2 regions of the Enterobacter chengduensis genome follow, and region 2 is predicted to be linked to the other one. Evidence: riboswitches for the same ligand, from Rfam matches in the RefSeq annotation. Region 2 holds a riboswitch; the other holds the start of a gene.
What was found. Region 2 has a riboswitch for thiamine pyrophosphate ahead of thiB (thiamine ABC transporter substrate binding subunit). Riboswitches for the same ligand answer to the same signal wherever they lie in the genome.
Positions count from the first base shown of each region.

Region 1: it holds a riboswitch for thiamine pyrophosphate, as region 2 does, so the genes downstream of both, thiC (phosphomethylpyrimidine synthase ThiC) here and thiB (thiamine ABC transporter substrate binding subunit) in region 2, are expected to answer to the same signal.

Region 1 is NZ_CP043318.1:247,807-251,995, forward strand. It holds gene thiC (phosphomethylpyrimidine synthase ThiC) at 1-1,720, opposite strand, end outside; TPP riboswitch at 1,799-1,910, opposite strand; gene FY206_RS01200 (Rsd/AlgQ family anti-sigma factor) at 1,965-2,450, opposite strand; gene nudC (NAD(+) diphosphatase) at 2,546-3,319, shown strand; gene hemE (uroporphyrinogen decarboxylase) at 3,358-4,189, shown strand, end outside.
Region 2 is NZ_CP043318.1:862,828-867,016, forward strand. It holds gene thiP (thiamine/thiamine pyrophosphate ABC transporter permease ThiP) at 1-1,485, opposite strand, end outside; gene thiB (thiamine ABC transporter substrate binding subunit) at 1,461-2,444, opposite strand; TPP riboswitch at 2,476-2,576, opposite strand; gene sgrR (HTH-type transcriptional regulator SgrR) at 2,613-4,189, opposite strand, start outside.

The sequences.
Region 1 (4,189 bases), 620 kb from region 2:
ACTCCTGCGGCAGGGTCTCGTCGTGATAGGCGCGGGCGGTGAACGGGTCCAGCGCCAGGTTGAACTGATCTTCCCAGCGGAATTCAAAGCGCGCCTTTGACATGGCGTTATCGCGGATTTGCGCGCCCGGGTGGCCTTTCGCCAGATCCGCCGCGTGGGCAGCAATTTTGTAGGTAATCAGACCCTGCTTCACGTCCTCTTTGTTCGGCAGGCCGAGGTGCTCTTTCGGCGTCACGTAGCAGAGCATGGCGCAGCCGAACCAGCCGATCATCGCCGCGCCAATCCCGGAGGTGAAGTGGTCATAGCCTGGGGCAATATCGGTGGTCAACGGCCCCAGCGTGTAGAACGGCGCTTCATGGCAGTGCTCCAGCTCCTCGGTCATATTGCGGCGGATCATCTGCATCGGCACGTGTCCCGGGCCTTCAATCATCACCTGCACGTCATACTCCCAGGCGATTTTGGTCAGCTCGCCCAGCGTGTGCAGCTCGGCAAACTGCGCTTCGTCGTTGCCATCGCGGATAGAGCCCGGGCGCAGGCCGTCGCCCAGCGACAGGGAGACATCGTACGCGGCGCAGATTTCGCAAATTTCGCGGAAGTGTTCGTAGAGGAAGTTTTCCTGATGGTGGGAAAGGCACCACTTCGCCATGATGGAACCGCCGCGCGAGACGATGCCGGTCAGACGTTTCGCGGTCATCGGCACGTAGCGCAGCAGCACGCCCGCGTGAATGGTGAAGTAGTCCACGCCCTGTTCAGCCTGCTCCAGCAGCGTGTCGCGGAACGCTTCCCAGGTGAGGTCTTCGGCAATGCCGTTGACCTTCTCCAGCGCCTGATAAATCGGGACGGTGCCAATCGGTACCGGGCTGTTACGCAGGATCCATTCGCGGGTTTCATGAATATAGCGCCCCGTGGAGAGGTCCATTACCGTGTCCGCGCCCCAGCGCGTGGACCAGACCAGCTTTTCCACCTCTTCTTCAATGGAGGAGGTGACGGCAGAGTTACCAATATTGGCGTTGACCTTCACCAGGAAGTTGCGGCCGATAATCATCGGCTCGGATTCCGGGTGGTTGATGTTGGCGGGGATAATCGCGCGGCCAGCGGCCACTTCGTCACGCACAAACTCCGGCGTGATGTTCTCCGGCAGCCGAGCGCCAAAGCCTTCCCCAGGATGCTGATAGCGCAGCACTTCGCTGCGGATGCGCTCGCGACCCATGTTTTCGCGGATGGCGATGAACTCCATCTCCGGCGTGACGATGCCCTGGCGGGCGTAGTGCAGTTGGGTCACGCAGCTGCCCGCTTTAGCGCGTTTTGGCGTCAGCAGGCCGGTAAAGCGCAGCGCGTCCAGGCCGTCGTCGGCCAGCCGCTCTTTGGTGTACGCAGAACTGCGCACGCTCAGCGCTTCGCAGTCGTTACGCGCGTCAATCCAGGGCTGGCGCAGCTTTGCCAGACCCTGCTGTACGTTGATGGCAACCTCAGGGTCGCCGTACGGTCCGGAGGTGTCATACACCGGCACGGCCTCGTTCTCTTCATACTGCGGGTTATCTTTGCTGCCGCCGATAAGCGTCGGGCTGAGCTGGATTTCGCGCATCGGGACGCGGATATCGGCCTGCGAGCCGGAAATGTAGATGCGTTTCGAGTTAGGGAAAGCGGTGCCTTCCAGGGTGTCGATGAAGTGTTGGGCCTGTGCGCGCTGTTCGCGGCGGGTCAGTTTTGCAGTAGACATAGCTCATTCCAAAAGTGAAGGACATGGCTTGTCAGACGACGGATGAAGCAAGAGAGGATCGCCCTGGGGCGATACAACAGCAGTGTGACTCTTGTTCCCTTCGCAGGTATTAGCCTGATCAGGTTCCGCGGATCCCGAATTAACGGTCTCAGCCCGCGCGTTTAAGCGCTGGGCACTCCGACAAGAAAAATCCCCCTCGTGAGAGGGGCGAATGGTTGTAAATTACTCGTTAACGATTAAGAACTCAAGCCGGGCGCGCGACGTTATCTTCGGGGCTGGCGTTAAGGACGAGGCTAATCAGCTTATCCTCCAGCGTGAATCGCTCTTCCAGCGCTTCGCCAAGGTCGGAAAGCGCCCGCTGGAACTCTAGATAATTGTCGTGATCGATGGCGTTCTCAAGCGTGGAATCATAGTAATCCATGATCTGCTGGGTGTTGGCCTCCAGCAGCGGATAGAGTTTGCTGGCCGCTAAATACGGCGTTGTCCCTTCCATTTCACGGATAATGCGTTCATAAATATTGAAATGGCCGTCGGACAGATAGTCGACCAGGCCCTGACAAAAATCATCCAGCGCTTTTTCATTCAGTCGCATAAACGATTCTTTGCCAGGCTTAATACCGACCAGATTGTAATAAGCCACGAGTAGATGCTTGCGCACATGTAGCCAGCGATCCACCAGTTTGTTACTTCCTCTAACGCGCTCAGTCAGGCTTTCCAGCTGGTTTAACATGGTCGACTCCGCAAAGTGTAGGATTGAATCTGCTTATCCAGAATGTAACCACAATGCTAACAACATGTCAGTGAAGCGAAGGTAGTGCAATAGATATGGATCGTATTATTGAAAAATCAGATCTTGGTTGGTGGATCGTCAGTCACGAACAGAAATTATGGCTCCCTGCCGGAGAAATACCCCATGGCGCGGCCGAGGCGTTCGATCTTGTTGGCCAGCCAGCGCTGAAGATCGGCGAATGGCAGGGTGAACCCGTGTGGTTGATCCAACAGCCCCGCCGTCAGGATATGGGATCGGTGCGGCAGGTGCTGGATCAGGATGTTGGCCTGTTCCAGCTGGCGGGCCGCGGCGTACAGCTGGCGGAGTTTTACCGTTCGCATAAATTCTGCGGCTACTGCGGCCATACCATGCGCCCGAGCAAAACCGAGTGGGCGATGCTTTGCAGCCATTGCCGCGAGCGCTACTACCCGCAGATTGCGCCGTGCATTATCGTCGCCATCCGCCGGGAGGATTCCATCCTGTTGGCGCAGCATACCCGCCATCGCAACGGCGTTTATACCGTGCTTGCCGGCTTCGTCGAGGTGGGCGAAACGCTGGAGCAGGCGGTGGCGCGCGAGGTGATGGAGGAGAGCGGGATCAAAGTGAAGAATCTGCGCTACGTCACCTCCCAGCCGTGGCCGTTCCCGCAGTCGCTGATGACGGCATTCATGGCCGAATACGACAGCGGCGAAATCGTTATCGACCAGAAAGAGCTGCTCGACGCGAACTGGTATCGCTACGACGATTTACCGCTGTTACCCCCGCCGGGCACCGTGGCGCGTCGGCTGATAGAAGATACCGTGGCGATGTGTCGGGCCGAGTATGAGTAGTGTTACACTGGGGCCATGACGCTTAAGGAACTGCAAAAATGACCGAACTGAAGAACGATCGTTATCTGCGTGCGCTGCTGCGCCAGCCCGTTGATGTCACCCCGGTGTGGATGATGCGCCAGGCGGGACGCTATCTGCCAGAGTACAAAGCCACGCGCGCGCAGGCGGGCGATTTTATGTCGCTGTGCAAAAACGCCGAGCTGGCCTGTGAAGTGACGCTTCAGCCGCTGCGCCGCTTCCCGCTGGATGCGGCGATCCTCTTCTCGGATATTCTGACCATTCCGGATGCCATGGGCCTTGGCCTGTACTTCGAAACCGGTGAAGGCCCGCGTTTCACCTCGCCCATCCAAAGCAAAGCCGACGTGGATAAGCTGCCGATCCCCGATCCGGAAGGCGAGCTGGGCTACGTGATGAACGCCGTGCGCACTATTCGCCGCGAGCTGAAAGGCGACGTGCCGCTGATTGGCTTCTCCGGCAGCCCGTGGACGCTGGCCACCTATATGGTTGAAGGGGGCAGCAGCAAAGCGTTCACCAAAATTAAAAAGATGATGTACGCCGAGCCGCTGGCCCTGCATGCGCTGCTCGACAAGCTGGCGAAGAGCGTCACCCTCTACCTGAACGCGCAGATTAAGGCCGGTGCGCAGTCGGTGATGATTTTCGACACCTGGGGCGGCGTGCTGACCGGGCGCGACTATCAGCAGTTTTCCCTGTACTACATGCATAAAATCGTCGACGGCCTGCTGCGCGAGAACGAAGGTCGCCGCGTGCCGGTGACGCTGTTCACCAAAGGTGGCGGCCAGTGGCTGGAAGCGATGGCGGCAACCGGCTGCGACGCGCTGGGTCTCGACTGGACCACCGATATCGCCGATG
Region 2 (4,189 bases):
GAGCCAGTAGGGCAGCGTGCGGAAATCGTCGTTGCCGAACAGCGCCACGACCCCAAAATCTCCAATGGAGAGCACGCAGGCAAACGCCAGCGCCTGCGCCAGCGGACGTTTAAGCGCGCGCAGTTCGACCACCTTCAGCCGCTGCCAGCCCTGCATGCCCAGCGACTGACACAGCAAACCGTAGCGGCTGTTGACGTCGCGCATCGGGTTTTCCAGCACCTTGAGCGCGTAAGGGATGGCCATTAAGGCGTTGGTAAAGATGACGATGCCGTCGGCGCGTTCCGGCAGGCCGACGGTGCTGTTGAACAGCAGGAAGAAGCCAGTCGCCAGCACGATCCCCGGCATCGCCAGTATCAGCATGCCCGTCAGTTCCATTATCTGTCCGGCCTTTTGCGCCCGGCGAGCGTAGAGCTCACGGCTGCTCCACAGCAGCATCATGGTCAGGATGACGCACAATAATCCGGCTGCCAGCGCGATGCGCAGCGAGGTCCAGGTGGCTTGCCAGAGAACGGGCTGTTGCAGGACCGACATAAGATTGAGGTTCAGCCCGTCAGCGATAACGGCCATCAGCGGCGGCAGCAGAAGCAGAAGCGCCAGCGCGATCAGGACAAAATCGGAGACGCGGCTGTGCAGGCTGTCCTGCGGGTCGCGCCAGCCGGTTATTTGATTGCTGCCGGGGGGAATGGCTCTGCTCAGCCGCTGGCTCAGAAGCACCAGCGCAAGGCAGCACGCCATTTGCACCATCGCCAGCAGCGCGGCGCGGCCCGGATCGTAGTCGTAACTCAGCGCCTGGTAAATCGCCAGCTCGATGGTGGTGGCCTGCGGCCCGCCGCCGAGTGACAGCACGGTGGCAAAGCTGGCAAAGCAGAGCATAAAGATTAACGCCGCCACGGACGGGATCTGTCGGCGCAGCCACGGCCATTCAACAAAGCGGAAGAACGACACGCCGCGCATGCCGAGCTGGGCGGCAATCTGGCGCTGCTCGCCGGGAATGTTTTCCAGCGCCTGCAAAAAGAGGCGCGTCGCCATCGGCATATTGAAAAAGACGTGCGCCAGCAGAATGCCCTGCAGTCCGTAAGGAGAGAAGGTCCACTCCAGACCAAGCTGGCCGAACAGCGACGCCAGCCAGCCCTGGCGACCGTAAACGCTCAGAATACCAAATACGGCCACCAGCACCGGCAGGATAAGCGTCATGGCACACAGGCGCAGCAGCGCCTGCCTGCCGGGGAAGCGCCGCCGGTACAGCGCGCGTGCAAGAAAAATGGCCGGGATGACTGACAGCAGGGCTGAAAGAAACGCCTGCCAGAAGGAGAAACGGATCACGTGCCAGAGGTAGCTGTCGTGCCAGAGGGCGAGCAGGTCGCTCTCTGGCGCGTTAAACCACAGGGCAAGAAAAGCCCCCAGACTGACCACTACCATTACAACGGCGGCGAGCAGCCCGGGAAGTAGCCAGCCGGGAATCAGCGGCTGACGGCGCGTTGCCATTCACTTACCCATGCTGCTCGCTGCGCGGCGACCTGCTGCGGCGTAAACTCCAGCGAGGTTTGTGGTTTGGTTAACTGCTCGAAACCGGCCGGCAGCGCCACGTTCGTGACCGGATACATCCAGTTACCCGCAGGAATGGCGTTCTGGAACGCCGGTGAAACCATAAACTTCAGGAACTTCTCGGCCAGCTCCGGCTGTTTGCTGGCAGCGGTACGCGCGCCCACCTCTACCTGCATGTAGTGCCCTTCGGCAAAATTCGCGGCGGCGTAGTTATCTTTCTTCTCGGCGATAATGTGGTAGGCCGGAGAGGTGGTGTAGCTCAGCACCAGGTCGCTTTCGCCTTTCAGGAACAGGCCGTAGGCTTCGCTCCAGCCTTTGGTCACGGTCACGGTTTTGGCGGCCAGCTTCTGCCACGCCTGCGGCGCTTTATCCCCATAAACCTTTTGCATCCAAAGCAGCAGTCCCAGGCCTGGCGTGCTGGTACGCGGATCTTCATAAATCACGCGCCATTTCTGGTCGCTCTCCACCAGCTCCTTCAGGCTCTTTGGCGGATTTTTCAGCTTGTTTTTATCGTAGACAAACGCAAAGTAGCCGTAGTCGAACGGCACAAAGGTGTCATTTTTCCAGCCGCCCGGCACGTTAACGGCCTCTGCCGCGACGCCGCTTTTGGCAAACAGTTTGGTTTGCGAGGCGGCCTCCAGCAGGTTGTTATCGAGCCCGAGCACCACGTCGGCCTTGCTGTTTTTTCCTTCCATGCGCAGACGGTTGAGCAACGACACGCCATCTTCCAGCGCCACGAACTTCAGCTCGCAGCTGCAGTCGGCCTCAAAGGCTTTTTTGACCACCGGGCCAGGGCCCCAGTCGGCAGAGAAAGAGTCGTAGGTGTAGACCGTCAGAACGGGCTTCGCGAAAGCAGGCAGCGCAAACAGCGCCAGCAGGGGGAGAACTTTTTTTAACACTTTGCACCTCAAGGTTGAGTGGCAAAGGATTTTGAGCAACAGCCTCAAATCCCTTCGCCGGCGTTATCCGGATCAGGTTCGACGGGTATTATCTCAGCGCACATCTGTGATGCAGCACCCCGTTGAGAACGGCGCTATTGTAATGATTTGGTGAATATTACGAAAGCGTTATGGCTCCGGCGGCGCAAACCAGGCGGATTTAAAATCAAACCAGCCCAGGGTGTTCATCCGCAGGCCGCGCATACTGCGCTGGCCCTGGATCATCAGCCAGTGGTGAATCAACGGGACGATCGCCTGTTCCTCCAGCAGCGCCTTGCACCATGCGGCAAGGTTCATGTCGCCAGCGCGCCACCGTTCGGCGTCCTGCTGCCAGTCGCGCGTGATGCAGTGCTGGATCAGCGGGACCTCATACAGGTGCGAAAAGAGCGAGAAATCGAGCGGCAGGGTGAAGTTGGCGCTGTTTAACCAGATATCGCTGACGATCTCCCCCCGGTGCCATTCGTCATAGTCCACTTCTTTGACCTCCAGCGTGACCCCTTCTGCGGCCAGCAGTCGGGTCATGATCCCGGCGATAAAACGATGCTCCACGTGCTCGCGGTAGTAGGTGAGGGTGATGGACTCCAGCCCGGCAGGCTTGCCGCAGTGCGCCGGGCGGGCGTGGTGCCAGCGCGGAAGCAGGCCGTACGCCGGGAACCAGTATGTCTGGTACTGCTCTTCCGCATGGTAGATCAGATTGGAGGGGGACAACACGTGGCTGACCCACTGACGAACGGCCTGGTTTGCCCCGCGGTGGGTGCGGCTATCAAACAGCAGATAGTAACATCCCTCCTCCAGACGGCTTTCCACCGCCTTTTCTCCCGCAGTGGGGCCTTCCAGCGTCAGCCCGCAGCTTAGGTCTTCATTGAGATCCGGCAATACCCAGACGTTCACCTCGTCGATCAGCGCCCGATAGCCAAAGTAGTCATCGAAGGCGCGGATTTTTAGCTGGTTGCTGTTATTGCGGGACACGGAGTAGGGCCCGGTGCCAATCGGCAGACTGGCAAAGTTGTTCAGCGATTCCCACTCGGCAGGCATGATCATCGACGGCACATAGCCCAGCAGCCAGGGAAGCCACTTGTCCTGCTGCGACAGCTCAATATCCAGCGTCCATGCCGTGGGGGAGTGGATACGGGAAATGTGCGAGTAGAGCGGTAGCCGACGGGCGCGCTCCAGAGAGGCGATGACGTCGTGTATTTCCAGCTCGCGGCCGTGGTGAAAGTGGATGCCGGGGCGCAGGAAGAACCGCCAGTGAAGCGGAGAAAGCTGCTGCCAGTGGTGCGCGATATCCGCTTCCAGTTCCCCGTTTTCCTCATTTATACGCGTCAGGCCGTTAAAGATTTGCCTGGCCATGTGGGTTTCCGAGCGGCGTAACGCCGTGCCGGGCAGCAGATTTTTCATGGGGCGATAGTAGAGCACCCGCAGGATGTGTCGGCCCTGACGAAAGCTGCGCCCGAGATGCGAAACCAGCATCTGACGCACGGCGGCCTTGTCGCCCACCAGCTGGACCAGCTGATCGATGCGGTCCTGCTCGAGCAGGTCTTCCGCGCGCTGCTGCTGCAACGCCAGCCCGGTGTAGAGAAAGGTCAGGCGCGAGCGTTTGCCGCGTCCCGCTTCCGCTTCCCAGCTTAACCAGCCCTGCTGCTGCATGGTGTTGAGCAGCGTGCGCATATGGCGGCGGGAACAGCTAAGCAGGTCGGCCAGCTCGT